One region of the Micromonospora sp. WMMD1102 genome, then DNA from elsewhere that is predicted to be linked to it. Evidence: riboswitches for the same ligand, from Rfam matches in the RefSeq annotation. Region 1 holds a riboswitch; each other region holds the start of a gene.

Region 1 (8,274 bases):
ACAACAACATCGGCGGCTACGGTGTCGCCTCCACCGAAGGAGCCGGGGTACTCGTCGAGGGCAACTACTTCGAGAACACCGACGACCCGTACCACCTCGGTGAGGGCGACTCGGGGCCGGGCAGCCTGGTCGCCCGGAACAACCACTTCGTCAACTCCGGCGGCGGGCAGACCGGCGGCAGCGTGGCCGGCATCCCGTACTCGTACCAGCTCGACAGCGCCAGCAGCGTGAAGTCGATCGTCACCAGCGGTGCCGGCACCGGTCGCATCGGCCTCTGACACCCGGACCGGCCTCTGACACCCGGACCGGAAGGGCCGCCGTCGCCCGTCAGCGGGCGGCGGTGGCCCTGCCCCGGCAGCACTCAGCCGTTGCAGGCGGCGGCGGTGGGCAGCGGCGGCGGCACGCCGATGGCGGGCAGGCCGAGCGAGACCCCACCGGTACGTGTTGCCCGGCCCGCCTCGGCCGCGTCCCCGGCCCGGGTACGCCGGTGGGCCAGCGGCTCCCCGTCGGCGTTCAGGTGGTGCGGGGCCGCGTAGCTGACCGTGGTGTGCACGATGTCGCCGGGCCGGATCTTCCCCTCGTACGAGCCGGCGGCGAAGTGCACCAGCCGGCCGTCCCGGGCCCGCCCGGAGAGCCGTCCGGTGCGCTCGTCCTTGCGGCCCTCGCCGACCGCGACCAGCACCTCGACCGGGCTGCCGACGAGCTTCCCGTTCTCCGCCCAGGTGATCTCCTCGACGCAGCTGACCAGCCGCTCGTAGCGCTCCTGGACGACCTGCTTGGGCAACTGGTCCGGCATGGTCGCGGCCGGGGTGCCGGGACGCTTGGAGTACTGGAAGGTGAACGCCGAGGCGAACCGCGCCGCCCGGACCACGTCCAGGGTGCGTTCGAAGTCGGCCTCGGTCTCGCCGGGGAAACCGACGATGATGTCCGTGGTGATCGCCGCGTCCGGCATCGCCGCCCGGACCTTTTCGATGATCCCGAGATAGCGGTCCGCCCGGTACGACCGACGCATCGCCCGGAGCACGTCGTCCGAGCCGGACTGCAACGGCATGTGCAGCGAGTGGCAGACGTTCGGCGTCTCGGCCATCGCCGCGATCACGTCGTCGGTGAAGTCCTTCGGGTGCGGGCTGGTGAACCGGACCCGCTCCAGCCCGTCGATCTCGCCGGTGGCCCGGAGCAGCTTGCCGAACGCGAGCCGGTCGCCGAACTCCACGCCGTACGAGTTCACGTTCTGGCCGAGCAGGGTGACCTCCAGCACACCCTCGGCGACCAGGGCGCCTACCTCGGCCAGGATGTCGCCGGGGCGGCGGTCCTTCTCCCGGCCACGCAGGGCCGGCACGATGCAGAAGGTGCAGGTGTTGTTGCAGCCCACCGAGATCGACACCCAGCCGGCGTACGTCGACTCGCGCCGGGTCGGCAACGTGGAGGGGAAGACCTCCAGCGACTCCAGGATCTCCACCTCGGCGGCGGTGTTGTGCCGGGCCCGCTCCAGCAGCACCGGCAGCGAGCCGATGTTGTGGGTGCCGAAGACCACATCCACCCAGGGCGCCCGGCGGACGATCTCGCCCCGGTCCTTCTGCGCCAGACAGCCGCCGACCGCGATCTGCATGCCGGGGTGCTTGTCCTTGACCGGACGCAGGTGCCCGAGATTGCCGTAGAGCCGGTTGTCGGCGTTCTCACGTACCGCACAGGTGTTGAAGACCACGACGTCCGGATCGTCGGAGTCGGCGGCACGCACGTAGCCGGCCTGCTCCAGCAGTCCGGAGATCCGCTCGGAGTCGTGCACGTTCATCTGGCAGCCGTAGGTGCGCACCTGATAGGTGCGCGGGCTGCCGAGGGTTGCGGTAGTCATGACAGTGACAGAGTATCCGCAGGACCCGGGAAGCCCGATCCCCCCGGGACGTCCACCCCTGCCCCGACGGGAAGGTAGCGCCATGTGCCGGAGCATCAAGACCCTTCGCCAGCCGTACGCCGAGGTCGTCACCGAGACGGACATCGAGGCGGCGGCGTTGCAGTACGTCCGCAAGATCTCCGGGTTCCGGGCCCCGGCCGCGCACAACGCGGCGGCCTTCGACGCCGCGGTGGCCACGGTGGCCGAGGCGACCCGGACCCTGCTCGACCAGCTCGTGGTGAAGGGCGGCCCCGGCCGACCGACGCCGACCGAGCGGGCCGCAGGCTAACGACCGGGCGACCCGGTCGGCGGTCAGGCGGCGGCGAGGGCCGGGATCACCGAGTCCGGGGTCCAACGCGACCGCTGGCAGGGCGACCAGCCCCGGCAGCGCGGGCTGAGCACGGTGCAGAGCCGCTGCTCGGAGAGGACTTCGCCGTCCTCGTCCTCCCGCACGTCGTGGTGCACCGGTCGTATCGTGCCGTCCGCCGCCACCAGCAGGTGCCGTCCGGCGTCGAGGGTGTCGTCCGGCAGCAGGCAGGCCCGGCCCAGCCGCCGGGCGAACGCCGCGACGGCGCCCACCTCCGGCAGCCCTGCCGGCACCCCGTAGCAGTCGACGGAGGTCGGAAAGTCCCCGCGACGGTGCCAGACGTCGACAAGCAGCGCGCCGGACGGCACCCGAGCCGGGTCGACCCCGCCGAACGGCAGCACCGGTACGTCGAGCGCGTCGGCAAGCGCGCGGCGGATCTCCGAGGCGGCGACGCGCCTCTCCGTCCTCCAGTTCCACAGCTCGATCATTGCCGCCTCCTCGCCGTAATCGTTCGTGGCTGGATGCCGGTCTCACCTCGGGCATCCCCCGTCGGGCCGGATCACCCCTGGTGTCTGGGTGTAACGGCCTCACCCACGATGGTGCCGGGCACACCGGGCCGAGAGCGGCTAAGTTACCGGTCTGTGACCATATCCGCCGAAATAGACGAGCCTTGACTACCTATTGTAGTCGGAGCAGCACCTCGTTCCGGTGCGGCCTCGCCGGTGGCGCTCACCCAGCGTGGCCTGTTCGGCCAGCCCGGTCGGGCACCGGACAGTTCCGGACCGACCATCCTCCGGGCCCGGCTGCTCGCCAACGCTCCGACCTGGATGACGCCGGGGCCGGGTTTCCGGTCCGACTGTCGACCGGGGACACGACTGCTGGGATCCACGACACGCCCGACACACCATCTGGTGTTGCCCATCTCCCATCCCACCCAGATATGGTGTTTCCCGCAGCTGGTTCGGCCGTCCTGACTGGTCGGTCGAGACAACAGGGAACCCGGTGGAAGTCCGGGACTGCCCCGCAGCGGTGAGTGGGAACGACCGCCGTCAACCAAGCACTGGACCAGCCGGTCCGGGAAGCGACGGCCAGTAGGCGACGCCCCGGCGTCCTGCCCACGAGTCCGAAGACCTGCCAGCGCGCCGTACGCCGACCGGTGTGCGGCGGTCGAAGGCCGCGCGGGACGGCCGACGCCGGAGCCGGCCGCGGTTGTTCGCCGCGGGCCGGCGGCGTCCTCCCGCGCGCTCGACGACCTCGGGCGAGGCGTGAGGAGAGGGCCATGACGGTCGCGCACGAGCAGACCGCGGCGCCGGAGCAGGCTGCGGGTGGGCCGGACCAGGATGCAACTGGGCCGGGGCAGGCCGCGGTGCCGGAGCCGGCCGCGGTGCCGGAGCCGGCCGCGGTGCCGGAGCAGCGCCGGCAGGTCATGCGGGTCCGCAAGCGGAACGGCGACCTGGAGTCGGTGGACGTCAACAAGATCGTCCGGGCCGTGGAGCGCTGGGTCGACGACCTGGACGAGGTCGATCCGCTACGGGTGGCGACGAAGACGATAAGCGGGCTGTACGACGGGGCGACCACCGCCGAACTGGACAGGCTCTCGATCCAGACGGCGGCGGAACTCATCGGCACGGAGCCGCAGTACTCGAGACTGGCGGCCCGGTTGCTGGCCGCGTTCGTCGACAAGGAGGTACGCGGTCAGGGGGTGGCCAGCTTCAGCCAGTCCATCCGGTACGCGCACGGTCTGGGCCTGATCGGCGACGACACGGCCGCGTTCGTGGCCCGAAACGCCCGCAAGCTCGACGACGCCGTCGACCCGGACGGTGACCGGCGGTTCGAGTACTTCGGGCTGCGTACCGTCGCCGACCGTTACCTGCTGCGGCATCCGGAGACCCGACTGGTGGTGGAGACGCCGCAGCACTGGCTGTTGCGGGTCGCCTGCGGACTGTCCCGGACGCCGGGCGAGGCGATCGGGTTCTACCGGCTGATGTCGTCGCTGGCCTACCTGCCGAGTTCGCCGACGCTGTTCAACTCCGGCACCCGGCACACCCAGATGTCGTCCTGTTTCCTGGTCGACTCGCCGAGGGACGAGCTGGACTCGATCTACGAGCGTTACCACCAGGTGGCGAAGCTGTCCAAGTTCTCCGGTGGCATCGGCATCTCCTGGTCCCGGGTACGGGGCCGGGGCGCGCTGATCCGGGGCACCAACGGCCGGTCGAACGGGATCGTGCCGTTCCTCAAGACGCTCGACGCGGGTGTGGCGGCGGTGAACCAGGGTGGCCGGCGCAAGGGTGCGGCCTGCGTCTACCTGGAGCCGTGGCATCCGGACGTCGAGGAGTTCCTGGAGCTGCGGGACAACACCGGCGAGGAGGCCCGGCGTACCCACAACCTGAACCTGGCGAACTGGATCCCGGACGAGTTCATGCGTCGGGTCGAGGCCGACGGCGACTGGTCGCTGATCGACCCGTCCGACGCGCCCGAGCTGCCCGACCTGTTCGGGGACACCTTCGACGAGGCGTACCGGGCGGCCGAGAAGAAGGCCGTCCGGACCGTGCGGGCCAGGGAACTGTACGGGCGGATGATGCGCACCCTGGCGCAGACCGGCAACGGGTGGATGACGTTCAAGGACGCCTCGAACCGGCTCTCCAACCAGACCGGCGAGCCGGGCAACACCATCCACCTGTCGAATCTCTGCACCGAGATCCTGGAGGTCAACAGCGACACCGAGACCGCGGTCTGCAACCTCGGCTCGGTCAACCTGGCCGCGCACGTCACCGCCGACGGGGTCGACTGGGCGAAGCTGCGCGACACCGTACGCACGGCGGTGGTGTTCCTGGACCGGGTGATCGACATCAACTACTACCCGGCGGCGCAGGCGGCGGCGTCGAACCCCCGCTGGCGGCCGGTCGGGCTCGGGCTGATGGGCTTGCAGGACGCGTTCTTCACACTTCGGCTGCCGTTCGACTCGGCGCCGGCCCGGGAGCTGTCGACCCGGGTACAGGAGGAGATCTTCCTGACCGCGTTGGAGACCTCGGCCGGGTTGGCCGAGCGGTTCGGTCCGCATCCGGCGTACCCACAGACCCGGGCGGCCCGGGGTGAGCTGCACCCGGACCTGTGCGGCGCGGAGCCGGCCCAGGCGGAGCGGTGGGCCGCGCTGCGGTCGACGATCGCCGCGCACGGCCTGCGCAACTCGCTGCTGGTCGCGATCGCCCCGACGGCGACGATCGCCTCGATCGCCGGCTGCTACGAGTGCATCGAGCCGCAGGTCTCCAACCTGTTCAAGCGCGAGACGATGTCCGGGGAGTTCCTCCAGATCAACACCTATCTGGTACGCGAGCTGAAGGCGCGCGGACTCTGGACGGCGCCGATCCGCGACCAGATCAAGCGGGCCGAGGGCTCGGTGCAGGGCATCTCCGAACTGCCGCCGGAGGTACGGGAGCTGTTCCGCACCGCCTGGGAGCTGCCGCAGCGGGCGCTTGTCGACCTGGCCGCCGCCCGCGCGCCCTACGTCGACCAGTCGCAGTCGCTGAACCTGTTCATGAGCGCGCCGACCATCGGCAAGCTCTCCTCGATGTACCTGCACGCCTGGAAGTCCGGGCTGAAGACCACCTACTACCTGCGTTCCCGACCCGCCACCCGCATCCAGCAGGCCACCGTCGCCGTCACCCCGGTCGTCAAGCCCCTGGTGACCGTGACTGAGGACGAGGCGCTGGCCTGTTCCCTGAAAAACCCCGAGAGCTGCGAGGCCTGCCAGTGACCACCACTCCCGATCTCCGTACCAGTACCAGCAGCAGTACCGGCTCCGCTGAGCGGCGGATGCTGCTCGACCCGGGGATGGACCTGACGCTGCGACCGATGCGCTACCCGCAGTTCTTCGACCGGTTCAAGGACGCGATCAAGAACACCTGGACCGTCGAGGAGGTCGACCTGCACTCCGACCTCGCCGACCTGGCCCGGCTCTCCCCCGCCGAGCAGCACCTGGTCTCCCGGCTTGTCGCGTTCTTCGCCACCGGCGACACCATCGTGGCCAACAACCTGGTGCTGAACCTCTACCAGCACGTCAACTCCCCGGAGGGCCGGCTCTACCTCTCCCGGCAACTCTTCGAGGAGGCGGTGCACGTCCAGTTCTACCTGAACCTGCTCGACACGTACGTCCCGGACGAGCGGGAGCGGTTCGCGGCATTCGCGGCGGTGGAGAACATCCCGTCGATCGCCCGCAAGGCCGAGTTCTGCTTCAGGTGGATCGAGTCCATCTTCGAGCTGCGCGAACTGCGGACCCGGGCGGACCGGCGGGCGTTCCTGCTCAACCTGATCTGCTTCGCCGCCTGCATCGAAGGGCTGTTCTTCTACGGCGCCTTCGCGTACGTCTACTTCCTGCGCTCCCGGGGAGTGCTGCACGGGCTCGCCTCCGGCACCAACTGGGTGTTCCGGGACGAGTCCATGCACATGGCGTTCGCCTTCGACGTGGTGCAGACCGTACGCGCCGAGGAGCCGGAGCTGTTCGACGCCGAGCTGGAACAGCAGGTCCGGCAGATGCTGGCCGAGGCGGTGGAATGCGAGGTCCAGTTCGCCGAGGACCTGCTCGAACAGGGCGTCTCCGGTATGTCGCTTGCCGACATGCGCGAGTACCTCCAGCACGTCGCCGACCGCCGGCTGGCCGTACTCGGCATCGAGCCCAGCTACGGCAGCCGCAATCCGTTCGCGTTCATGGAGTTGCAGGACGTCCAAGAACTGTCGAACTTCTTCGAGCGGCGGGTCTCGGCCTACCAGGTCGGGGTGACCGGCTCGGTCAGCTTCGACGACGACTTCTGATCGAGGACCACGCCATCCGACGAGGGACCGCTGACCGGTCAAGCCGGACCGGTCGGCGGTCCCTCGTCGTGGGATGGCGGCGGTGCTGGTTCGGCACGGTCGTGGCGTCCTGAGAGGGGACTAGCAATGGCCGCAGATCGGGTTGGGAGCGCCGTCCCCCCGCCGTTGGAACGGCCGGTCGACGAGTTCGTCGTCGACGGGCGTGGGCCACACCAGCATCGGTGATGTCGCGCTCTTCCGGGTGACTTCGACACACGCGATACGCACCTCGTAGTCCGTGACGACGCAGATTCCCAGCTCCAGGAGCCTGTCCACGCGCATCCTGTCGGAGAACGCCGTCCTGCCCTCATAGGAGTACGCCCGCAGGTCCGTGTCGTTGAGGGAGCCGTAGGGGAGACTCCCGATGAAGACGGCGTATCCCCACCGCGCTTCGAGGCTGCTGTCCGGCACGTCGCAGTCCAGATATCCGGTCAGGGTGAGATAGTCGCCGTCGGTGACCTGCGTCTGCTCGATGGCCCCGGAGAAGCACGGAACGCGCAGCCATCCGCCGTCCGCCGCAGCGGATGCACCGGCGCCGAAGATCGCGACGAACGCGGCGGTCAGCACAGCCAGGTATTTCATCGGTTCTTCCCATCGATGCTGTCGGTGGGTGCGGACGAAACGGATGGCGTCGCCACGTTCAGTGCGCCGAGCGCGAGGCCCAACTGGAAGCGGTTGTCGACACCGAGGCGGTCCATCAACGCCCTCAGGGTGTAGGTGAGCGAACGGGTGGAGATGCCCATCTCCTGCGCGGAGGCGGCATCGGTGTATCCCTTGGCGAGCAGTGCGACGATCGCGTTCTCGCGTGATGTCAACACGATTGCAGGCACTCCGTTTCGGCTAGGGTCCACCGCGTTGCTCCAGTGCCGGATGAACAGTCTGACAAGCGAATCGACCGCAGCGTGGTCGACGATCTCCCATGTGCCGCGATCCAGGTCAAAAGGATCGACGGCGAGCAGTGCCACGCGTCGGTCGAAGATCATGAGTTTCTGCGGAAGCCGCGCCGCCTCCCGGTACTCGCCGCCGAGCCGGCCGAACTCGACCGCATGCTGCGCCGAGCGGTCCCCGTCCGCGGGCGGGCGGCTCAGCGTGCGCATTCGCACGCCGCGACGCAGGGCCGCGACATCCAGCGGCGCTCCGACCGTCAACTCGTCCGTGCTGAAAACCTGCTCGGGCTGCATCGACAGATGCTCGATCCGCTCCAGGGCGGCCAACTCGGCGATGCGCC
Region 2 (5,896 bases), 860 kb from region 1:
CCTCACCGGCGCCCTGATGCTCACCGGCATGGCCGGCCTCTGCGTCGGCGTCTACGGCCTGCTCGATCCGAGCGTGCCCCGGCCCGTCAGCCTCGGCGCCCTGGCCACCGGCATCGTTCTGAGCGTCATCGGCCTGGCCGTCGGTGGGCGGCGGGTCTCCCGCAGCCGCTACCGTCCCGACCCGTGGCAGTGGCCGGAATGGGTCGTCGCTGGCTGCGGCATTGTCACCGCCGTCGTCCTCACCGCCGGGACCGGTTACGACCCCGCCGAGCTGAACCCCGGCCTGTACCCGCTGACGTGGCCGACCCTGCCCCTGCTACCCACCGCCGCGATCCTCCTCGCGGCGCTCGCCGCGTTCGCCGCACCCCCACCACCACGGCCCAGACCGATCGCCGTTCCCGCCGCCGGAGCCCACCCGTGATCCGCTTCGACCACGTCAGCATCACCTACGCCGACAGCCCCCGACCGGCGCTGCGCGACGTCACCCTCATGATCGACGAGGGCGAACTGTGCCTGGTCGTCGGGCACACCGGCTCCGGCAAGTCGACCCTCCTCGGCGCGATCAACGGCCTCGTCCCGCACTTCACCGGCGGCACCCTCACCGGCCGGGTCACCGTCGCCGACCGGTCGACCGCCGAGCACCCGCCGCGCGAGTTCGCCGAACTCGTCGGCGTCGTCGGACAGGATCCGGTCGCCGGGTTCGTCACCGACACCGTCGAGGAGGAACTCGCCTACGGCATGGAACAACTCGCCCTCACCCCGACGGTGATGCGGACCCGGGTCGAGGAGACCCTCGACCTGCTCGGCCTCGCCGACCTGCGCCACCGGGGCCTGCACGAACTCTCCGGCGGCCAGCAGCAGCGGGTGGCGATCGGCGCCGCCCTCACCGCCCACCCCCGGGTACTCGTCCTCGACGAACCCACCTCCGCCCTGGATCCGACCAGCGCCGAGGACGTCCTCGCCACCATCACCCGCCTCGTGCACGACCTCGGCATCACCGTCGTCCTCGCCGAACACCGCCTCGAACGCGTCATCCCGTACGCCGACCGCCTCATCCGCCTCGACGGCGACGGCACCGCCCGTTACGGCGACCCGGCCACCCTCCTTGCTGAAAGCACCGTCGCCCCACCGATCGTGCACCTCGGCCGCCTCGCCGGGTGGGCACCGCCACCGCTGTCCGTCCGCGACGCCCGCCGACACACTCCCACCCTGCGGCAGCGGCTACCCGCCACACCACCGGTCCCACACCGTCCCGCATGCGCCGACGGCGAGGTGACGCTGACCGCCAGGGGAGTGGTGGTCCGGCACGGCCCGGTCGTCGCCGTTCGCGGCGCCACCCTCGATCTGCACGCCGGCGAGGTGGTGGCGTTGATGGGCCGTAACGGATCGGGCAAGTCGTCCCTGCTGTGGGCGTTGCAGGGCGCCGGCCGCCGCGCCGGCGGCACCGTCCGCACCGGCGGCAGCGACCCGGCCAAGCTGTCGCCCGTCGAAGCGCGACGCCTGGTCGGGCTGGTGCCACAGACCGCCACCGACCTGCTCTACCTCGACACCGTCGGCGCCGAACTCGACCAGGCCGACCGCGACGGCGCCACCCCCGGAACCGCCCGGCGGCTACTCGACGACCTCGCTCCCGGCATCGCCGACACCGCACACCCGCGCGACCTCTCCGCCGGACAGCAGTTGGCGTTGGTCCTGGCCATCCAACTGGCCGTCACACCCCGGGTGGTGCTGCTCGACGAACCGACCCGAGGACTCGACTACACCGCGAAAGCCGCCCTGGTCCGCACCCTGAACCAACTCGCTGGGCAACGACACGCCATCGTCGTGGCCACCCACGACGTCGAGTTCGCCACCGCCGCCGCCGACCGGGTCGTGGTGATGGCTGACGGCGACGTCGTCACCGACGGCCCCGCCCCGACGGTCCTGACCGCGTCACCGACCTTCGCCCCACAGATCGCGAAGATCCTCGCCCCGCTGCCGTACCTCACCGTCGGCCAGGTCGCCGCCGCCCTCGACACACCCCAGGCACAGCCGTGACCGCCGTACAGGTCCCGGCCCGGGCGACCGCCACGATCGTGATGGCGTCGTTCGTCGGCCTCGTCGCCTTCCTCTGGCCGTTCGTCGTCGCCCCCGGCACGTTCGGCGCCGCCGAAACCCCACCACTGATGTTCGGCGCCCTCCTCGTCCTCGTCCTCGCCGTCGTCTTCGCCGAGATCGCCGACCGACGCATCGACGCCAAAGCCCTCGCCATGCTCGGCGTCCTCTCCGCCATCAACGCCGCCCTACGGCCCCTCGGCGCCGGCACCGCCGGAATCGAAACAGTGTTCTTCATCCTCGTCCTCGCCGGACGGGTCTTCGGCCCCGGATTCGGGTTCGCACTCGGCTGCACCTCCCTGTTCGCCTCCGCCCTCCTCACCGGCGGCGTCGGACCGTGGATGCCATACCAGATGTTCGGCTGCGCCTGGGTCGGCATGCTCGCCGGCCTACTACCCAAAGCAAGCGGCAAGGCGGAGATCGCGCTGCTGGCCGGCTACTCGGCGGTCAGCGGCTACCTGTTCGGGTTCATGCTCAACCTGTCCTTCTGGCCGTTCTCCCTCGACCCCGACAGCTCCATCGCCTACCAACCCGGCCTGCCCCTGCTCGAACAGTTCCAGCGATACTTCGCCTTCTTCACCGTCACCTCACTCGGCTGGGACACCGGCCGCGCCGTCACCACCGCGATCCTCGTCACCCTCACCGGCCCAGCGGTCCTCGGTGCCTTCCGCCGCGCCGCACGGCGGGCGAACTTCCACACCACACCGACCTTCGAACACACCCGGCAGGGCGCCGACCGGTGAGCGCAGTGACTGTCTCGCCCGAGCCGCCGGTCAGGCGGCCCGGCCGTTGCGACCCGCAGGGGATGACGGCGTACTCGCAGCTGTCGGCGCCGCGTCGGTGAGACGATCCGCACACTCCGGGCTGGAGGCCCCTTGCGAAGTCCACAACGTGGGACGGCGGCGGCTATCATCGGCGTCAGCGCTGGTTCGCCCCGCCCGTGCAGGCGGGGCGTCGTAAGAGGGAACCCGGTGTGAATCCGGGACTGCCCCGCAGCGGTGAGCAGGAACGACCGCCGTCAACGGCACTGGGCGCACCCGCGCCTGGGAAGCGACGGCCAGTAGGAGACCGGACCCTGGTCCGGACGTGCCCGCGAGTCCGAAGACCTGCCCGCGCCGCACACACCGACCGGGTGTGTGCTGCCGCCGGCCTCGCGGGTGGGCCGGGCGGACCGCGTACCCGTCCGGTACCGCCTACCACGGCGCCCGACGGTCGGTGTGGTTTGTCCTTCCTGCCGCAGGTCACGACCACCTTCGGGGGACAACCCGTGCGCGACACGATTCTGCCCAGCCGCCCACCGTCCGCATCGCAGCTGACCCTGTCGCAGATCATGGACCAGCACCACACCAACCTGATGGGCACCGTGCACGGCGGCCGGATCCTGAACCTGATCGACGCCGTCGCCGGCGTGGTCGCCGCCCGCCACTCCGAAGGCCCGGCCGTCACCGCCGCCATCGACGAAACCGCCTTCCTTCAGGCGGTACGCGTCGGCGACGTCGTCCACGTCGAGGCCCGGATCACCTGGGCCGGCCGGTCGTCGATGGAGATCGCCGTCACCGTCACCGCCGACCGGTGGGACCGCGCCGTTCCACCCACCCTCGTCGCCACCGCCCACCTGGTGATGGTCGCCGTCGACGACAACGGACAACCCCGACCGGTCCCCGCACTACTGCCGGAAACTGACGACGACCGCCGCCGCTACCAGGAGGCGCAGATCCGCCGCGAGCACCGCCTGACGCTGCGCCGCGCCCTCGCCAGCCAGGCCGGCCTGGCGTGAGCGAGTTCGGGTACGTGCCGGCCGGAACCCTCGTCGGCTACCTGGCCATGATCACCTTGACGACACGAGCCGGGATGGGCACACTGACTGCAACATCATGATACCTGTGCGTTGATGGGGGAAGTCCGGTACAAGCCGGCGCTGGCCCGCAACGGTAGGCGGCGAACATACGCCGCGAGCCCGAGTACCCATCGACGTACCGCAAGGTTCCCCCACCCGTCGTGGCCCACGGGTCGGAGCCGCCCGGGAGCGGTCCCGGGTCGCGTCGACCGTCGGGCCGGAAAGGCACCGATTGATGGCCGCCCTCCTCCGGCACCGCACCCGCACTCTCCTCACCGGCGTACTCGCCACTCTCACCCTGTGCATAGCTGTCGCCCCACCGGCCGCCGCGCAATCCACCCTCAACCGTGTCGACGCCGCCGCCGGATGGCTCGCCCGCCAGATGGTCGACGGCGAACGGTTCGAGGTCGTCTTCGACGGCGTCGCCTACCCCGATCAGGGACTCACCCTCGACGCGATCTTCGCCTTCGCCGCCGCGAAGGTCGCCGACACGAACGCCGCCAGCGCCACCGCCTGGTTGGCGCAACCGGCGGTCACCACCGGCTACATCGGCGACGGCACCGAGGCGTACGCCGGAGCGACCGCCAAACTCGCCCTCGGCGTACAGGTCCGCGGCCTGAATCCGGCAGCGTTCGGCGGTGTCGACCTGATCGCCCGCCTCCACACCCTGATGGCACCAACCGGTAGGTTCACCGACCGGTCCGCCTTCGGCGACTTCAGCAACATGTTCAGCCAGTCCTTCGCGGTGCTGGCATTCGACCGGGCGGGCGAAGCACCCCCGGCGGCGGTGGCCTTCCTGGCCGGCGCCCGCTGCCCCGACGGCGGCTTCCCCCTGCTATTCGCCCAGGCCACCTGCGTCAGCGACGTGGACGCCACCGCACTGGCGATCCAGGCACTCCTCGCCGCCGACCGTCCCCTCGTCGCCCAGGCGGCGGCTCGATGGCTGGTCTCCGTACAGGCCGACGACGGGTCGTTCACCGCGAACGGGGTGGCCAACGCCAACAGCACCGGACTGGCCGCGCAGGCGCTCGCCGCTGCCGGTCGGGCCGTGCCGTGGCTGCACGCCCGTCAGTACCTGACCAGCCTCCAACAGACCTGCACCGCACCCGCCGTGGACCGGGGCGCGATCGCCTACACCGACGGCGGGTACGACCCCAGCACCGCGACCCGCGCCACCGCCCAAGCCGTCTCCGGACTGGCGGGGGTGGGCTTCGCCACCCTGTCCGCCGCCGGCTCCCGTCCGGCCGCCCCGACCCTGGCGTGTCCGCACCGATGACCACCACGGGAGGTTCACCAATGCCCATCCGGATCCGCCGCCACCTCGCCGCGCTGATCGCCATCATCGTCGTCGCGGCCGGGCTGGTCGCCGCCGACCCGACGCCCCGCCCGGCGCACGCCGCTGCGTGCAGCCCCGGCACCGGGGTCACCGTCGTCGTCGACTTCACCGCCTTCGGCCTCGGCGTGCAGACCGCGTGCTACCTCGGCGACCCGCCCACCGGCCTGGCTGCCCTGCAAGGCGCCGGCTACACCGTCACCGGCACCCAACGCTGGGGTCTCGCGTTCGTCTGCCGCATCGACGGACGACCGCTACCGGCGGCCGAACCGTGCGTCAACACGCCCCCGGCCAGCGCCTACTGGTCCTACTGGCACGCCCCGCCCGGCGGCACCTGGTCCTACAGCACCCTCGGCGCCACCAGCTACAACCCCGCCCAGGGCACCGTCGAAGGCTGGCGATTCGGGTCCGGCCAGGCACCCTCGATTTCCCCGCCGTGACCCGGCTCGCCTGGCCGACCGCCGTACCGGTGGCCGGCCAGGCATGTCACCACCATCCGATGCCTCGGACCAGGACGGGGTGGGAATCCGGCACGACGCTCGGTCGGCGGACGGTCATCGTCGAGGGGTTCCTGCCACTACGGCGGGTCAAGGGCCAGGGGACGACCGGGCCACGTCGGGTTCCGCTTCTGA
Region 3 (8,274 bases), 860 kb from region 1:
GGTGCGACCGCAGGAAATACCCCTGGGCGTGGTGACCGGCGTACTCGGGGCGCCCCTGTTCCTGCTGCTCATGGGCCGAGGCGCGTACCGGTTCGGTGGTGACCGATGACCCCCGCCCTGCGCCTGCACGACGTCTCCGCCCGGCTGGGCGGCCGCACCGTGCTGCGTGGCGTCGACCTCGACGTCGCCGACGGCGCACGGCTCGGCATCGTCGGGGTGAACGGCGCTGGGAAGACGACGCTGCTGCGGGTGCTGGCCGGAGTGCTGCACCCCAGCGCCGGAACCGCGCTGATCGCCGACGGCGGAGGCGGGCTGGTCGATCTGCGGCGGCTCCCGAACCGGGAGCGCGCCCGGCGGCTTGCCTATGTACCCCAGGAAGACGTGACGACGTCCGAGCTACGGGTCGGCGAGATGGTCGCCCTCGGCCGGGTGCCGCAGACCCGTCCCTGGGCCCGCGGTGGCAGCGCCGAGCACGATCTCGTGCGCGGCGCCCTCGACGCCGTCGGACTGGCCGACCGGATCGACACCATCGCCGACCAACTGTCCGGCGGCGAGCGGCGCCGGGCCACCCTGGCCCGCGGCCTGGCCCAGCAGTGCCCGGTGATGCTGCTCGACGAGCCGACCAACCACCTCGACGTCGCCTGGCAGCTCGACCTCCTGGAGGTCTTCGCCACACGCGCCCGGACCCTGGTGGCCACCGTGCACGACCTCGATCTCGCCTTGCGCTTCTTCGACCGACTCGCCCTCGTCGGCTGGCGCGAGGGCAGCGACCGGACGTCAGAGCCGGCGGGCATCGTCGCCGTCGGCCCGCCCGCCGAGGTGCTCGGCGCCCACCACGTCGAGACGCACTTCGGCGTCGGCTCCGTTCAGGTGCCCCACCCCAGCCTCCCGCAGCACCACCTGCTCATCCACCCCCGAGAGGACCCCTCACCGGCATGACCGTCTTTCCGCCCGGCCGTACCCGTCTCACCGCTCTTGTGCTCGGCCTGTCCACCCTCACCGCGTGCGCCTCCGGCGATGCCGGATCGAGCGCGACCAGCGGCGCCATCACCGTCCAGAACTGCGGGCAGGACGTGAGTGTCGACAAGCCCGTCACCCGGCTGTACGCGTACGACGGCGGCATCATCTCGATCGTGCTGTCCGTCGGCGCACGCGACCAACTGACCGCCGTCACCGGCATCGACCAGGACCGGGACGTACTAGAGCTCGCCTATCCCGAGGCCCGGATCGATCAGCTGAAGGAGGTCGGGGAGGAGTACCCCACCTTGGAGAACGTCCTGGCGGTCAAGCCGGAGATGATGTTCGCCGGTTACGGGTACGGGTTCAGCGAGTCCCGCAACCTGATGCCCGAAGACCTGACGACCCACGGCATCAAGACCTACCTGCTCAGCGAGACATGCAAGCAGGACAACGGCGCCCGCGGCACGATGGACGCGTGGACGGCCCTCACCACCGACCTGCACAACGTCGGTACGCTGACCGGCCACCGCGAGACCGCGGACGCCGTCGTCGCCGACATCGAAAAGCGGCGGGCAACACTGGCGGCGGCCCCCACGAGTGGCGAGAAGCCGACGGCGTTCCTCTTCGACTCCGGGACCGACGCCGTCTTCACCTCCGGATCGTACGGCGGCCCGCAGGCCATCTTCGACGCCGCGGGGGTCACCAACGCCACCGCCGACGTGAAGGACACCTGGACCGAGGTGGGCTGGGAACGGCTCGCCGCCTCGAACCCGGACGTCATCTTCTTCGTCGACTACCCGGGACAGTCGTACCAACAGAAGATCGACACCCTGAAGGCCAACCCGGCATCCCGCAACCTCAAGGCGGTCAAGGATGGACGGTTCGTCAACCTGCCGTACGCCATGTGGGTCTCCGGCCCTCTCAACATCGACGCGGCCGAGTGGGTACGCAAAGCGGTGGAGCATTTTGGCGTGGCCCCGAAGTCATCGGTCTCGCCGACGCTCGACATCCGACAGCTCAGCAAGCTGCCCGGCAACGACTGGCTCAAGTGACCGCCCGCAGCTTGATCGCGGCGCGGAGAATGCGCGAATCCGCACCGGCTACCGTGGTGGTCCATTTTGAGCGTTGACGTGGGCTGCACCGTGACCGTGTGCCGGGACTGCTGCTGCGGCAGCCGGACCAAACATCCGCAGCTCGACCATGATGCCCAGCTCGACCGGGTCCGTGCGGCCCTGGGTCGGGAGCATCAGATACGCACCAGCGACTGCCTGGACGTCTGCACTCAGTCCAACGTCTTCGTGGTCAACCCGACCCCGGCCGCCCGGCGGGCCGGCGCCCGCCCGGTGTGGTTCGGCCTGGTCCTCGACGACGCCGTGCTCACCGACCTGATCGAGTGGATCCAGGCCGGTGGGCCCGGAAAAGCCGACCTGCCGGCTGTTCTCGAGTTGTCGGTCATCGCCGCTCCGGGTGCGCCAGCTCCCTCGTCCGCAGCTAAACCGCCGTGATCGGCGGCGACGCCGCCAATCCCTGCCGGACTCTCGCCGGCGCCGCCGCTGCGGTCACCCGGTACAGCGGACATCGGCCGTTTCGCCATCGACATGCACAGCGACGATCCTTCAGCGAAGGCTCTGGTGTCCATGTGACCGCGAGACCGGTACCTGCGATCAAGGATCGGTCGCCACCGTACATTCCCGGGTTCGATGACGTGCCGCCGATTGGCCGGCGGTACTGGCGCGGGTTTCATCCCAAGCCTCAACAACGGTCGCCGCAGTGCGGTCTGAGGCGCTGCGTGACCGATGTCACTTCCCGATCGGGCCGGGCGGGTTTCTCCGGAGAGAGCCCACCCGGCGCGGCGATGTCAGTTACCGCGGACTTCGGCGGCGGCCGTGACCAGGTGGCGTAGCGACGCCTCGACCTCGGGGTAGCCGCGGGTCTTCAGGCCGCAGTCCGGGTTGGCCCACAGCCGCTGGGCCGGCACGGCGGCGACCGCCCGCCGCAGGGCCTCGACCACCTCGTCACGCGACGGGACCCGGGGCGAGTGGATGTCCCACACCCCGGGGCCGACGCCCCGGCGGTAGCCGATCGCGGCAAGGTCGTCGAGGACCTCCATCTTCGAGCGGGACGCCTCGATGCTGGTCACGTCGGCGTCCAGGGCGTCGATCGCACCGATGACCTCGCCGAATTCGGAGTAGCACAGGTGGGTGTGGATCTGCGTGTCGTCGGCGACGCCGCTGGTGGCCAGCCGGAAGGCACCCACCGCCCAGTCCAGGTACGCCTTCTGGTCGGCCTTGCGCAGTGGCAGGGTTTCGCGCAGGGCCGGCTCGTCGACCTGGATGACCCGGATCCCGGCGGTCTCTAGGTCGTGGCACTCGTCGCGCAGGGCGAGCGCGACCTGGTCGGCGGTTTCCGCGAGGGGTTGGTCTGTACGGACGAACGACCAGGCCAGGATGGTGACCGGGCCGGTGAGCATCCCCTTGACCGGCCGATCGGTGAGGGACTGGGCGTAGGTGGACCACTCGACCGTCATCGGCGCCCGGCGGGCGACGTCGGCGTAGATGATCGGCGGGCGCACGCAGCGGGAGCCGTACGACTGCACCCAGCCGTGCGCGGTAGCGGCGAACCCGTCGAGTTGCTCGCCAAAGTACTGGACCATGTCGTTGCGTTCCGGCTCACCGTGCACGAGCACGTCCAGCCCAAGCTGCTCCTGGAGCCGGATGACGTGTTCGACCTCGGCGCGCATCCGCTGGACGTAGCCGGCGTCGTCGAGCCGGCCGGCCCGGTACTCGGCGCGGGCCTTGCGCAGCTCGGCTGTCTGCGGAAAGGAGCCGATCGTGGTGGTGGGCAGCTCCGGCAGCCCCAGCCGCTGCTGCTGGGCGGCGGCCCGGCCCGCGTAGTCGCCGCGCTGCCGGTCCACCGGGCTGAGCGCGGCGAACCGGGCCCGGACGTCGTCACGCCGCCAGGCCGCTGGAACGGGCGGCAGCGGCTCGGGCAGGTGGGCGGTGCCGTCGCGCAGCGCGCGGCCGAGCAGGACGACCTCGTCGACCTTCTGCCGGGCGAAAGCGAGCCGGGCGTACAAGTCGGGGTCGAGACGGGTCTCGACGGAGAGGTCGACCGGGACGTGCAGCAGCGAGCAGGAGGTGGAGACGGCGACGTGATCGGCCAGCGCGGTGACGGTCGCTCCGGTGGCGATGGCGGCGCGCAGGTCTGTACGCCAGATGTTGTGGCCGTCCACCAGGCCGGCCACGATCGTCTTGCCGCGCAGCGGGCCGGCGGCGGCGAGTCGGTCGAGGTTGCCCGGCCCGGCGACCAGGTCCAGGCCGACCGCCTCGACCGGGGTGTCCAGCAGGGCCGGCAGGGCGTCGCCGAGTTCACCGAAGTACGTGGCGACGAAGATCTGCGGCCGGTGTGTGAGTTCGCCGAGCCGGGTGTAGGCGCGGCGTAGGGCGTTGATCTCCTCGGGGTCGCGGTCAGCGACGTAGGCGGGCTCATCGAGCTGCACCCAGGCCACGCCCGCCTCCGCAAGGGCGGTGAGGATCCCGGCGTACGCCTCGACCAGGTCGTCGAGCCGGGCGAACGGGCCGACACCCTTGGCCAGCAGCAGGAACGTGGCCGGACCGACAAGCACCGGCCGGGTGGAAACACCCAGGTCACGGGCCTCGGTGTACTCGCGCAGCGCCTTGGCCGGGTTCGCCGTGAAGACGGTGTCCGGGTCGATCTCCGGCACCAGGTAGTGATAGTTGGTGGCGAACCACTTCGTCAGCTCCAGCGCCGGCTCGGCATCGACGCCGCGCGCCATCGCGAAGTAGGTGTCCAGCGCGGAGAGCCCGAGCCGGGCGAACCGGGCCGGGATCGCGCCGACCGCCACCGCGGTGTCCAGCATGTGGTCGTAGAAGGAGAACGTGTTCGACGGGATCGCGTCGACGCGGGCGTTGGCCAGCGTCCGCCACACCTCGGCCCGTAGCCCGGCGGCGATCTCCTCCAGGGCCTCGGCGTCGATGCCGCCGGCCCAGTATGCCTCGACGGCCTTCTTCAGCTCCCGGTTGGCGCCGATACGCGGGTAGCCGAGCACGGTGCTCTGCCCGAATGCGGTATTCATCACAGGGGTCCTTCCCTCGAAGTGCCCGACGGACACGGGAGGGGGAAGGGAGGGTACGCGTGAGGTACCGGCTTCCGCCCTGGCCCTCCCGAGAGGCCGCCGGCGGCGCACACCGGGCGGTGTGCGCAGCGCTGGCAGGTCTTCGGACTCGTGGGCATGACACAAGGTCGCCTACTGGCCGTCGCTTCCCAGACCTTCCGGTCCAGTGCTTCGTTGACGGCGGTCGTTCCCACTCACCGCTGCGGGGCAGTCCCGGTCTTCCACCGGGTTCCCTCTTGCGACGTCCCATCCTGGCGGGGTGGGACGAACCAGCACCGCCCGCCATCGTACGGGCCTGATGGTCGAATCGGCGCCAGGCTGTCCGACGTACGGGACCGGTGTCCGGGCGTTGCGTGGTTGACTTGTCGTCCGATATTCGTCCGCACGGGAAGGTGCCGCATGGGCCGAAAGATCGACAAGCGCGCCGTGATTGTCGATGGCCGGGAGATGATCGCAGTCTCGCCCGCGGACTTCGAACGCCTCGACGCGTCCCGCCGACAGGTGGGTGCCCGGGCCGCCCGGGCCATGCGGCTGCACCAGCAGTTGCGGGACGCCGAGGACCGTCTCGCGCATATCCGCGCCATCGTCACCGCAACCCGGCCCGCGGACTGTGTCTGTGACCGGGTCGCCGCTGTCCTGGGCGGCGACAGCACCGCCCAGGGCAGCGACCCGGCTCAGCCGGCCGAAATTCGTCGCCGGCTCAGAAGTCGTCGTCGAAGCTGACCGAGCCGGTCACCCCGACCTGGTAGGCCGACACCCGCCGCTCGAAGAAGTTCGACAGCTCCTGCACGTCCTGCAACTCCATGAAAGCGAACGGATTGCGGCTGCCGTACATCGGTTCGATGCCGAGCATGGCCAGGCGCCGGTCGGCGACGTGCTGGAGGTATTCGCGCATGTCGGCCAGCGACATACCGGAGACGCCCTGTTCGAGCAGGTCGGCGGCGAACTGGACCTCGCATTCCACGGCCTCGGCCAGCATGTCCTTGACCTGCTGTTCCATGTCGGCGTCGAACAGGTCCGGCTCTTCCGCGCGTACGGTGTCGACGACGTCGAAGGCGAAGGCCATGTGCATGGACTCGTCGCGGAACACCCAGTTGGTGCCGGAGGCGAGCCCGTGCAGCACTCCCCGGGAGCGCAGGAAGTAGACGTACGCGAACGCGCCGTAGAAGAAGAGTCCCTCGATGCAGGCGGCGAAGCAGATCAGGTTGAGCAGGAACGCCCGCCGGTCGTCGCGGGTCTTCAGCTCCCGCAGTTCGAAGATCGAGTCGATCCACTTGAAGCAGAATTCGGCCTTGCGGGCGATCGAGGGGATGTTCTCCACCGCCGCGAACGCCTCGAACCGTTCCTTCTCGTCCGGGACGTAGGTGTCGAGCAGGTTCAGGTAGAACTGAACGTGCACCGCCTCCTCGAACAGTTGCCGGGAGAGATAGAGGCGGCCTTCCGGGGAGTTGACGTGCTGGTAGAGGTTGAGCACGAGATTGTTGGCGACGATGGTGTCGCCGGTGGCGAAGAACGCAACCAGCCGGGAGACCAGGTGCTGCTCCGCCGGGGAGAGTCTGGCCAGGTCGGCGAGGTCGGAGTGCAGGTCGACCTCCTCCACGGTCCAGGTGTTCTTGATCGCGTCCTTGAACCGGTCGAAGAACTGCGGATAGCGCATCGGGCGGAGGGTCAGGTCCATGCCCGGGTCGAGCAGCAGGTGCCGCTCACCAGAGCTGGTGCCGGTGCTGGCGGTGGTGCGGGTTTCGGACGTGGTGGTCACTGGCAGGCCTCGCAGCTCTCGGGGTTTTCCAGGGAACAGGCCAACGCCTCGTCGTCGCTCATTGCGACGATCGGCTTGACCACCGGGGCGACGGCGACGGTGGCCTGCTGGATCCGGGTCGCGGGACGCGACCGCAGGTAGTAGGTGGTCTTCAGCCCGGACTTCCAGGCGTACAGGTACATCGAGGAGAGCTTGCCGATGGTCGGCGCGCTCATGAACAGGTTCAGCGACTGCGACTGGTCGATGTACGGGGCACGGGCGGCGGCCAGGTCGACCAGGGCCCGCTGCGGCAGCTCCCACGCCGTGCGGAACAGCTCCCGTACGTCGCCGGGAAGGTCGGCGATGCCCTGTACGGAGCCCTCCGCGCGCTTGATCTGCTCGCGGATCGCGGCGGTCCACAGCCCTCGTGACTTCAGCTCCCGCACGAGGTAGGTGTTGATCTGGAGGAACTCCCCGGACATCGTCTCGCGCTTGAACAGGTTGGAGACCTGCGGCTCGATGCACTCGTAGCAGCCGGCGATCGACGCGATCGTCGCCGTCGGCGCGATCGCCACCAACAGCGAGTTGCGCAGGCCGTGCGCGGCGATCGCGGACCGCAGCGCGGCCCACCGCTCCACCTGGGTGGGTTCGGCACCCCACAGGTCCGGGTGCAACTCGCCCCGCGCCGCGCGGGTCTCGGCGTACGCCGGATGCGGGCCGAACCGCTCGGCCAGCTGGGCCGAGGTCTCCAGCGCGGTCAGGAAGATCTCTTCCTGTACCCGGGTCGACAGCTCTCGCGCCTGCGGTGAGTCGAACGGCAGACGCAGCGTGAAGAACGCGTCCTGCAACCCCATCAGCCCGAGCCCGACCGGCCGCCACCGGGGGTTCGACGCCGCCGCCTGCTCCGCCGGGTAGTAGTTGATGTCGATCACCCGGTCGAGGAACACCACCGCCGTGCGGACCGTCGCCCGCAGCCTCTCCCAGTCCACGCCGTCTGCGGTGACGTGCGCGCCCAGGTTGATCGATCCCAGGTTGCACACGGCGGTCTCGGCGTCGCTGTTCACCTCCAGGATCTCCGTGCACAGGTTGGACAGGTGGATCGTGTTGCCTGGGGAGCCGGTCTGGTTGGAGAGCCGGTTCGAGGCGTCCTTGAACGTCATCCACCCGTTGCCGGTCTGGGCCAGGGTGCGCATCATCCGCCCGTACAGGTCCCGGGCCTTCACCGTCCGGACGGCCTTCTTCTCCGCCGCCCGGTACGCCTCGTCGAACGCCTCCCCGAACAGGTCGGGCAACTCGGGCGCGTCGGACGGGTCGATCAACGACCAGTCGCCGTCCGCCTCCACTCGGCGCATGAACTCGTCCGGGATCCAGTTCGCCAGGTTCAGGTTGTGGGTGCGCCGGGCGTCCTCGCCGGTGTTGTCCCGCAGTTCCAGGAACTCCT
Region 4 (8,274 bases), 870 kb from region 1:
CCACTACGACGCACAGGTCCAAGCCGTGCTGCCCCTGGCCACCGCCAAGTCCATCGACCAGACCGTCGCGGTCATGGAGGAGGCGGGTCTGCGGGACGTCACCGTCACGCCCCTGACGTCGATCTACGAACTGGACCGGCGCTTCGGGGTGGCCCCGAACCACGAGCATCAGATGCAGTTCCTCATCACCGGCCAACGGTAGGGCTGCGACCCAGCTTCGTACCGGAAGCTGCTCACCCGACATCGGATGTGGGCAGGGTTTGTGTAGGTGCTCGTGCCGGCCCGGCCGCCTGCCGGTGGTGGTCCTATCCGGGCCTGGGTTCAGCGAGTGGCTTATGGATGTTGTCGTGACGTCGGCGGGGTCAGCAGTCCGGCGACGGTGGGGCTGAACCGCTCGATGTGCCGCCACAGATCCGGCAGGTCGGCCGCCAAGCCGGCCACCAGCGGGTCGGTGTGGCGCAGGAAGGCCAGGTGCCGGCAGGCGTGCACCGCGACATCGACCGGCCGGACCGTGACCGACGCAGGCGTGAGCGGGTCGTCCTGGCCGGCGATCGCACCGGAGTGGACGGGGGTCCACTGCCCGGTCTCCAGGTCCGGGTCGGGCAACGCCACGTAGGTGAGGACGATTCCGGTGCCCTGGAAGCGCCACGACGTCGAGTGGAGCAGGGCGTGCGGGTGTCGGCGAGACAGACCGGCGAGGTTCCGGGCCAGGGCGTCCGGGTGCTCGCCCTCGACCAGCGGGCCGCTGCGTACCCGGAACCGCAGTCCGTCCCGGACGGCACTGAGCAGGATGGTCTCTACCTCGACCGGCACCGCCGGTGCAGCCGGAGGGTCGGTCAGGTCGGGACGCGCCGTCGTTCGGTATGCCACGATGCGCAGCATATGCAACTGCGAAAAGGCGGCAGTAACGTTCGCGGGTGTCCGGTGACGGTCACTCGGTCGGAACGACACGCAGGGCCCAGCGCGGACCGTCGGGCGTGTCGCTGAGCTGGACGCCCCCGACGGCGAGCGATTCCCGGATGCCGTCCGCGGCGCCGTAGTCGTTGCGCTGCCGTAAACGCTCGCGTAGCGCGACGAGTGGCTCCACCAGCGGGCGGAGCCGCTCGTCGGGATCCTGTAGCCCGATCGTGGCCGCCTGGCCGAGCCGGACGACGAGGGTACGCAGCACGGTACGGGCCTGCGTGGTGCCGTCGTCCTCCTCGGTGTCGGCCGCCCAGGTGTGTACCGCCGTCTCCAGGTCGAGGACGGCGCCGACCATCGCCTCGGCGTCGCCGCGCCGCAGGCCGTCGTCGAACCTCGCCGTGCAACGTGTGGCCGTCTCGGTCAGCGTGGCCGGCGCCGGCTGGACCGGTGCCCGCGGCCTCTGGCCCGCCGTGCGGGGCTGGGGAATCCGGGATCGGCCGTGGACCAGGTCGCGCAGGTCGGTCAGGGTCAAGGTCGCGCCGGCCGGGAAGACCTGGCTGCGCCCGTCGCGGCGTACGGTCATCCCACCGCGGCCGACCACCTCCAGGTCAGCGGTGCCGAGGTCGAGCAGCACGGCGGTGTGCTCGTCGACACCGAGGACGGCGGCGTCGGCGGGTAGCTGCTGTTCGAGGACACGCATGCGCGGTTCGCCAAGGTAGGCGTACCGGGTGTCGTGGGTGCCGCCCTCGGTGTTGTCGTAGTGCGGGACGACCGCCACCGGTAGGCCGAGGTGGCCGAACAGGTCGAGCCCGTCGAGCCAGTGGGGCGCCGCGCCGACCTTGTAGATCTCGTACACCGGCACCGTGAACCGGCCCATTGTGGCCGCGGCGGCGGAGGCGAACACGACCACACCGTGTGGCCGGGCGAACCGATCGTGCAGGACGTGTGCGGTCCGGTTAGCGCGCCAGCACGCCAGTGCGTACGTCGGGCTGCCCGGACCGGAAAAGATCCAGTCGGCGCGGGTCAACGCCGCCAGCGCCCGGTCGGTGTCGTCGTCACCGCCACCGTGCAGACCGGCGGGAACGGTGACCCGCAGGCCGACACTGGTGAGGAAGTACGACCGGGCCTTGGCGGATATCTCGGCCGCGTTCTGCTGGAAGCCGTACGGTGTGTCCAGCAGCACAGCCCGGGGATCAGACCGGTTGATCAAATCGACGAGTCGACGATGGACGCTGACCATCGTCGGGCTGGTCTCACCGGATCCCATGATCGCGACGACACCAGATGCCCCGGACCGCATAGGCCACCTCCCGGCTGGGGCCCGAACGACACCTCGACGCGCTGCAACCGTAGCCCGCCGTACGCGGCCACGTCACGGCGGCGGCGCTCCTAACCGCTACCCCCGGGGCATCCGGATCCTGGCCGACGGGCCGGAAGGGAACCCCTTCCGGCCCGTGCGACGGTGGGCCGCGCTCGACCGCCGCTACCGGCCTCCCGACGGTGGCTGGTCCGCGGCCGTGGCGAGGTGCAAGGACAGCTCCCGGACAAGGTCGTCCATCGACTGCCCAGACTGCGCCTGTAGCAGGCCGAGGGCGAGGTCGGCGAGGAGATAGAAGCCCAGCGTTTTCGCCTGTTCGGTGGGGAAGGTGGAGAGGAGGGCTTCGGCGCCGTCGAGATCGCCGCGTCGGCGTGCGGCGATGACTCCGGCGGCGCGTTGCACCGTCTCGGCGGTGTGGACCGGGTCGGGGTGGCCCACCGGGGTCAGATCTTCGGCTGGCTGGCTCGGGCGGCGTCGAACCGGGCGGTGACGTCGGTCCAGTTGACCAGATTCCAGAGTCGGTCGACGTAGTCGGGGCGGACGTTGCGGTATTGCAGGTAGTAGGCGTGCTCCCAGGCGTCGAAGACGAGGATCGGGGTGGAGCCCTGGCCGACGTTGCCGTGGTGGTCGTAGACCTGCTCGACGATCAGTCGGCGGCTCAGCGGTTCCCAGGCGAGGACACCCCAGCCGGAGCCTTGGACGCTCTTCGTGGCGGCGGAGAGCTGCTTGCCGAACGCGTCGAAGGAGCCGAAGTGTTCGTCGATGGCGGCGGCGAGGTCGCCGTCGGGGCGGTCGCCGCCGTCGGGGGAGAGGTTGTTCCAGAAGATCGAGTGGAGTACGTGGCCGGAAAGGTTGAACGCGAAGCTTTTCTCCAGCCCGACCAGGGTCTCGTAGTCGCCCTTGTCCCGGGCCTCGGCGAGTCGGTCGAGGGCGTCGTTGCTGCCCTTGACGTACGCGGCGTGGTGCTTGCTGTGGTGCAGCTCCAGGATCTCGCCGGACATGGCAGGTTCGAGTGCGCCGTAGTCGTAGGGCATGTCGGGGAGCGTGTAGACGGCCATCCGTGAATTCCTTCCCGGTTCTGCCAAAGGGTTGCTTCTGCCACACTATGGCAAGAATGGTGATCGGAGGGCGACTTGGCCGGCGTGACGGAAGACGCACACGAACGCGTGGCAACAGCCCTTGCCGCGTTGCGAGACAGCGGCGGGCGTCGGACCGCGGGGCGGCAGGCGGTCCTGCAAGCGCTCGCGAACGCCACCCACCTCAGCGCCGCGCAGGTACGCGACCGGATCGCCACCCTCGGCGTCTGTGTCGACCTGTCCACGGTGCACCGCACCCTGAACGCTCTGGTCACGGCCGGGGCCGTGCACGCGAGCCGATCGGCCAGCACCAGGGTCGGTCACGCGGGTGGCTGGACCGTGACGAATGCCGAGCCGTGACCGGACCGCCGCGAAGCTGTCAGTGCGGGGCTTTGCGGGCCGGCCGGGTGAGCTGGGCGGTCAGCAGTCGGGGTGCTTCGGCGAGTGAGGGGCCGTACCAGGTGAGGTGTCGTCCGGAGACCAGGGCGCAGGGGGTGTCGGGGAATGCCTCGGGGCCGTCAGTGGGAGAGAACGGGTAGGGCTCGTCGGGCAGTACGACCAGGTCGGGTGCTGCGGCGCGCAGGTCGTCGAGGGTCGGCCGAGGGTACCGGTCGGAGGTGTCGTCGTAGAGGTTGCGTAGGCCGAGCCGGAGTAGCACGTCGGAGGTGAAGGTGTCGCCGCCGGCAACGATCCAGGGGCGCCGCCAGACTGGAACGATGACGGTGCGTGGCGGGATGGCCGGGGTGACGGCGGCCCAGGCGGCGCGGGCCTGTGCCAGCCACTCGGGCTCCTGACTGGTGCCGAGGTCTCGCAGCAGGTCGGCGAGTTCGTCGAGCGCCTGGTCGACGGTGCGGGGGTAGGTGAGCCGGACACGTACCCCGGCCGCCTCGATCGCCTCGGCGTCGGAGCGCTGGTTCTCCTCGACGTTCATGAGTACGACGTCGGGGTGCAGGGCGAAAATGCGGTCGAGATCCGGGTACTTGCTGCCGCCGACGCGGGGCACGTCCAGTCCGGCGGGGTGGGTGCAGTAGTCGGTGGCGCCGACGAGGAGCCCGGGCAGGGTGGCCGCGACGGCTTCGGTCAGCGACGGGACCAGGGACACCACTCGCATCGCTGTTCCTCCTGTCCGCGCTGGTGCCGGCCTATTCTGGCCGGTGCCGCGAGCCCACGCCCGGAGCGGGGCTCGCGGCACCAGCAGTAGCGGGCGTGCAAGGAGCTACCGCAGGAGCGGGCGGCGGTGAGGGGTCAGGTCACGAACCGTAACGCAGGTGGACGACGTCGCCGACGGTGATGGTTCCGCCGCGGGTGGCGCTCGTCGGGCTGCCGCCGTCGCGGGACATCTTCCAGGTGGTGGTGCCGGTGTTGGCGAGTCCGTTGATCGCGGTGATCGTGCCGGTGCCCGAGCTGGGGGTGACGCTGGTGACGCAGCCGGCTGGCGCGGCGCTGGTCGCGGCGGCGGTCAGGACGGTGCCGAGCGTCGTAGTGGCGGCGGTCGGGGTGAGGGTGACCGCGCAGGGCAGGACGGTGGTGCCGTTGTCGACGACGAGGGTGATCTTCGCCGGGGTGCCGGCGGTGAATCCGCTCGCCGCGACCCATCTCGGGGCGCCGGCCGTGACCGGGGTGGGCGGTGCGGCGGTGAAGCCGCCGCCGCCGAGGGCGCGGACGGCGTCGACGGAGGCGTACCCGGAAGGGCTGGTGTCCGACGGCAGGTACTTGAAGCCGCCGCTGGACAGTTGCTGGGCGCGGAGGAAGTCGATCGGGGTGCGCCCGGCGGGGGTGGTGAAGTCGGCGCCCTGGCTCGGGATGCCGCAGGCGTTGAGGCCGGAGACGGCCCAGCCGTTGGAGTCGGTGTTCGCCCCGAACATGGAGTTGAACGCGCCGGTGGTGTTGACCAGTTTGCCCTTGAGGAATGTCTTCGCCTGGACCACGTCGGCGTCGGTGTTCGGGACTCCGGCCGCGCAGAGGGCGGCCATGGCGGCGCCGGTCATGTCGATGTCACTGGGCGCGGCGAGCTGAGACGGGTTGCCCTCGGCCTGGCTGTAGTTCCAGCCGCCGTCGTTGTGCTGGTTGTTGCGGATCCGGGTGACGGACAGGTCGAGCAGCCGTTGCGGGATCCGGGCGCTACCGGCCTGGGTCTTGGCCCCGGCGAGGGCGAGGACCGCGAAGACGGTGCCGTTGAAGTTCGCCGGTGGGCCGTAGTAGCCGGTGGTGCCGGTCTGCCAGTAGCCGACGACGTCGGCGATGAGGTTGCGGGAGGCGGAGACGCGGGCGGGGTCGATGCCGGCGGCGTAGGCGTTGAGGATGCCGCGTTCGTAGTCGGTGACGACGGGTGAGCCGCCGGGCCAGGAGACGGCGGACAGGTGGGTCTGGTACGCGGTGCGGGCGTTCTTGCTGGGGTCGCCGCCCGGGTACACGTCGACCGGGTGGGTGCCGGCGGCGGCGAAGGCGCTGAACGCCCATTCCAGGGACAGGCCGGCGCCGGCGTAGCTGCCGTCGGCGGCTTGCAGGGTTTTCAGGTACGCGACGCCGTTGTTCTTGGCCGTGGTGATCTGGGCCGGTGTGGACGTCGCGGCGGCCGGCGTGGCCACTGCCACGACCAGTGCGGTGGCGGCCAGCGCGGTGGCGGCCAGTGCGGCCAGGGTGAGAGCAGGGCGCTTGCGGCGCATCGGGTTCCTCCAGGTCGGGGCGCGACTCGGCCCCGAACCGCACCCGGACCGGACGGTGACGGGCGGCGGACTGCGAGGCGGGGCCGGACCCATGGGCGCGTGGGACGGATACCGCAGCTGGTACATCGCCGCGTGGGTGTTCGGGCTCGGATGGTCACCCACCCCTACCGTTGCGCGTCAGCCCCGGACTTTGACCGGGTTCCCCCACACGTCGACGGCGGTGACGCTACGACAACGATCGACGTCGCGCTGTTATCCAGCCGACATCGGCGGGCGATTGACGCTGGCAAGACCATTGTGTTGCGATGAAGTGCTCCAGCACCCAGGGGAAGCCGGTCAAATCCCGGCACTGGCCCGCAGCCGTAGGTTCCGCACCGTCGGGACGAGTCGGATTACCTGGCTGGAGATGCGTCAGCGTCGTCGAGGTCACGATGCGGGTACCGCACCGGGAAAGGCACCGGGCGGCGGCCGCGTCTACGCCGCTCACACCCCTGGAAGAGCCGCCCATGCCGTCCCTCACCCGCCGATGGTCCCGCCTCTGGGCCGCCGTCACCGCACTGCTCACCCTCGGCGTGACCGGGGTGGCGGTGGCGACCGTGGCCGCCGCCGATCCGATCGAGGCGTGCACGCCGACCAGCGGCGCGGTCGTCGCCGTCGACTTCCGTCCGTGGGACGGTCAGGTGCTGCGGGGCTGCGACGCGACCCCGACGACCGGCTTCGACCTGTTGCACGAGGCCGGGTTCACCACGGCAGGCACGGCACACGACGGGCCGGGCTTCATCTGCCGGATCGGTAACGCGGCTTTCGACGGCGGCACCCAGTACCCGACGCCGGAGCGGGAGGCGTGCCAGCTCACCCCGCCCGCGACCGCGTACTGGTCGTACTGGTACGCCCCGCCGGGGCAGGACGGGTGGACGTACAGTCCGCTCGGTGCGATGGCGAAGGTGCCGGGGCCGGGGGAGGTGCAGGCGTGGGTCTACGGCGGCACCGACATCGGTGGTACGACAGGGAGGCCGACGTTCACCCCGGACGAGGTCCGAGCCGCCGGCCCCACGCCGTCTCCCACCGTCTCCCCGACTGCCGGTCCCGGCGGGCCGGGCGCCCCGCCGACCGAGGCGCAGATCGCCGCCGCCTCGTCCTACCTGGTGGGGAAGCTGACCGACGGTGACCATGTCTACAACCCGGATGGGCAGTTCGTCGACCACACCCGCAGCATCGTGGTCGCGACGGCGCTCGCCGCCTCGGGCGGGCAGGACCCGACCCTGACGAAGATGCGCGACTACCTTGCCGCGCATGTGGAGGCGGCGGTCCTCCCCGACGGTGCCGACGGGCTGCCCAACCAGTTCAACGCGGCCAACCTCGCGCTCCTGGTCACCATCACCGGCGGCGACCCGCATGACGTCGGCGGTCGAGACCTGTTGGCGGTGCTCACCGATCGGGTGTGTACGGCGGCCGACGCGGGCGCGGGCTGCACCGCGGCCGGGGACTTCGCCGGCTCGTACGCCCCGGTGACGCACGCGTTCGCGCTGCTCGCCCTGCGCCGCGCCGGGGTGACTCCACCGGCGGCCGCCTTCGAGCGGCTGTTGCAGTGGCAGTGCGCCGGGGGTGGGTTCGCCGACTCGCTGATCGCGCCCGGTGACCCGTGCACACCGGATCCGGCGAACACCGGTGCGGCACTGCTTGCCCTGTCCGTACTCGGCGGGCACGATAGCGAGGTCACGGCCGCGAAGGCGTACCTGACGGGGGCGCAGCAGGCCGACGGCGGCTACCTGCCCTATGCCGGTGCCGGGGCGTCGGACAGCTACACCACCGCGATGGCGGCGCAGGGGCTACTCGCGGTCGGGGCGGCGGAGCCGGTCGCCGCGGCGCGCGGTTTCCTCGCCGCCCGGACGGCCGCCGACGGCGGCCTGAGCCCGGATGCGACGGTGACCGAGTCGGACCTGGTCGCGACCTCGGGCGCGCTGCCGACCCTGGCCGGGCAGAATCTCGCCACGCTGACGCATCCGCCGGGTGGGGAGCCGCCGCAGGGTCCGACACCGGATCTGGCCAAGGGTGTGGCGTGGCTCGTCGCCCCGACGCAGCTCGTCGACGGCCGCTACTACGAATCGTTCCCCGGCTTCCCCGAGTTCGGGCTGACGATCGACGGCGCGTTCGCGCTGGCCGCCGCCGGTCTCGACGACGCCAAGCTGCGGGCGATCACCGATTTCATCCGCAGCGGCGGCAAGGTCGGCGACAGTGAGTTCACCGTCGACAGTTGGCTGGGGATCGGCACCGAGTTTCCGTCCGGCGGCGCGATCGGCAAGGTCGCGCT

What was found. A riboswitch is a leader RNA that binds a small molecule or an ion and turns the genes downstream of it on or off. The one in region 1 is predicted to bind cobalamin.
Region 2: another riboswitch for cobalamin. It lies ahead of O7626_RS03740 (peptidase); the one in region 1 lies ahead of O7626_RS07535 (ribonucleoside-diphosphate reductase subunit alpha).
Region 3: another riboswitch for cobalamin. It lies ahead of metE (5-methyltetrahydropteroyltriglutamate--homocysteine S-methyltransferase); the one in region 1 lies ahead of O7626_RS07535 (ribonucleoside-diphosphate reductase subunit alpha).
Region 4: another riboswitch for cobalamin. It lies ahead of O7626_RS03705 (hypothetical protein); the one in region 1 lies ahead of O7626_RS07535 (ribonucleoside-diphosphate reductase subunit alpha).

The regions. Positions count from the first base shown of each region.
Region 1 is NZ_JARUBN010000001.1:1,647,546-1,655,819, reverse strand. It holds gene O7626_RS07555 (cellulose binding domain-containing protein) at 1-278, shown strand, start outside; gene miaB (tRNA (N6-isopentenyl adenosine(37)-C2)-methylthiotransferase MiaB) at 362-1,852, opposite strand; gene O7626_RS07545 (DUF2277 family protein) at 1,935-2,180, shown strand; gene O7626_RS07540 (hypothetical protein) at 2,204-2,686, opposite strand; cobalamin riboswitch at 3,139-3,352, shown strand; gene O7626_RS07535 (ribonucleoside-diphosphate reductase subunit alpha) at 3,625-5,952, shown strand; gene O7626_RS07530 (ribonucleotide-diphosphate reductase subunit beta) at 5,949-7,007, shown strand; gene O7626_RS07525 (hypothetical protein) at 7,128-7,628, opposite strand; gene O7626_RS07520 (LuxR C-terminal-related transcriptional regulator) at 7,625-8,274, opposite strand, start outside.
Region 2 is NZ_JARUBN010000001.1:784,502-790,397, forward strand. It holds gene O7626_RS03720 (CbiQ family ECF transporter T component) at 1-421, shown strand, start outside; gene O7626_RS03725 (ABC transporter ATP-binding protein) at 418-2,037, shown strand; gene O7626_RS03730 (ECF transporter S component) at 2,034-2,837, shown strand; cobalamin riboswitch at 3,003-3,223, shown strand; gene O7626_RS03735 (acyl-CoA thioesterase) at 3,425-3,871, shown strand; cobalamin riboswitch at 3,953-4,082, shown strand; gene O7626_RS03740 (peptidase) at 4,167-5,207, shown strand; gene O7626_RS03745 (hypothetical protein) at 5,228-5,704, shown strand.
Region 3 is NZ_JARUBN010000001.1:791,846-800,119, reverse strand. It holds gene O7626_RS03785 (iron ABC transporter permease) at 1-109, shown strand, start outside; gene O7626_RS03780 (ABC transporter ATP-binding protein) at 106-939, shown strand; gene O7626_RS03775 (ABC transporter substrate-binding protein) at 936-2,012, shown strand; gene O7626_RS03770 (hypothetical protein) at 2,103-2,465, shown strand; gene metE (5-methyltetrahydropteroyltriglutamate--homocysteine S-methyltransferase) at 2,819-5,056, opposite strand; cobalamin riboswitch at 5,172-5,384, opposite strand; gene O7626_RS03760 (hypothetical protein) at 5,495-5,818, shown strand; gene O7626_RS03755 (ribonucleotide-diphosphate reductase subunit beta) at 5,796-6,773, opposite strand; gene O7626_RS03750 (ribonucleoside-diphosphate reductase subunit alpha) at 6,851-8,274, opposite strand, start outside.
Region 4 is NZ_JARUBN010000001.1:773,612-781,885, forward strand. It holds gene O7626_RS03670 (class I SAM-dependent methyltransferase) at 1-202, shown strand, start outside; gene O7626_RS03675 (hypothetical protein) at 334-870, opposite strand; gene O7626_RS03680 (Type 1 glutamine amidotransferase-like domain-containing protein) at 932-2,170, opposite strand; gene O7626_RS03685 (superoxide dismutase) at 2,387-2,659, opposite strand; gene O7626_RS03690 (superoxide dismutase) at 2,665-3,279, opposite strand; gene O7626_RS03695 (transcriptional repressor) at 3,388-3,657, shown strand; gene O7626_RS03700 (helical backbone metal receptor) at 3,677-4,408, opposite strand; gene O7626_RS03705 (hypothetical protein) at 4,548-5,963, opposite strand; cobalamin riboswitch at 6,077-6,207, opposite strand; cobalamin riboswitch at 6,245-6,382, shown strand; gene O7626_RS03710 (prenyltransferase/squalene oxidase repeat-containing protein) at 6,470-8,274, shown strand, end outside.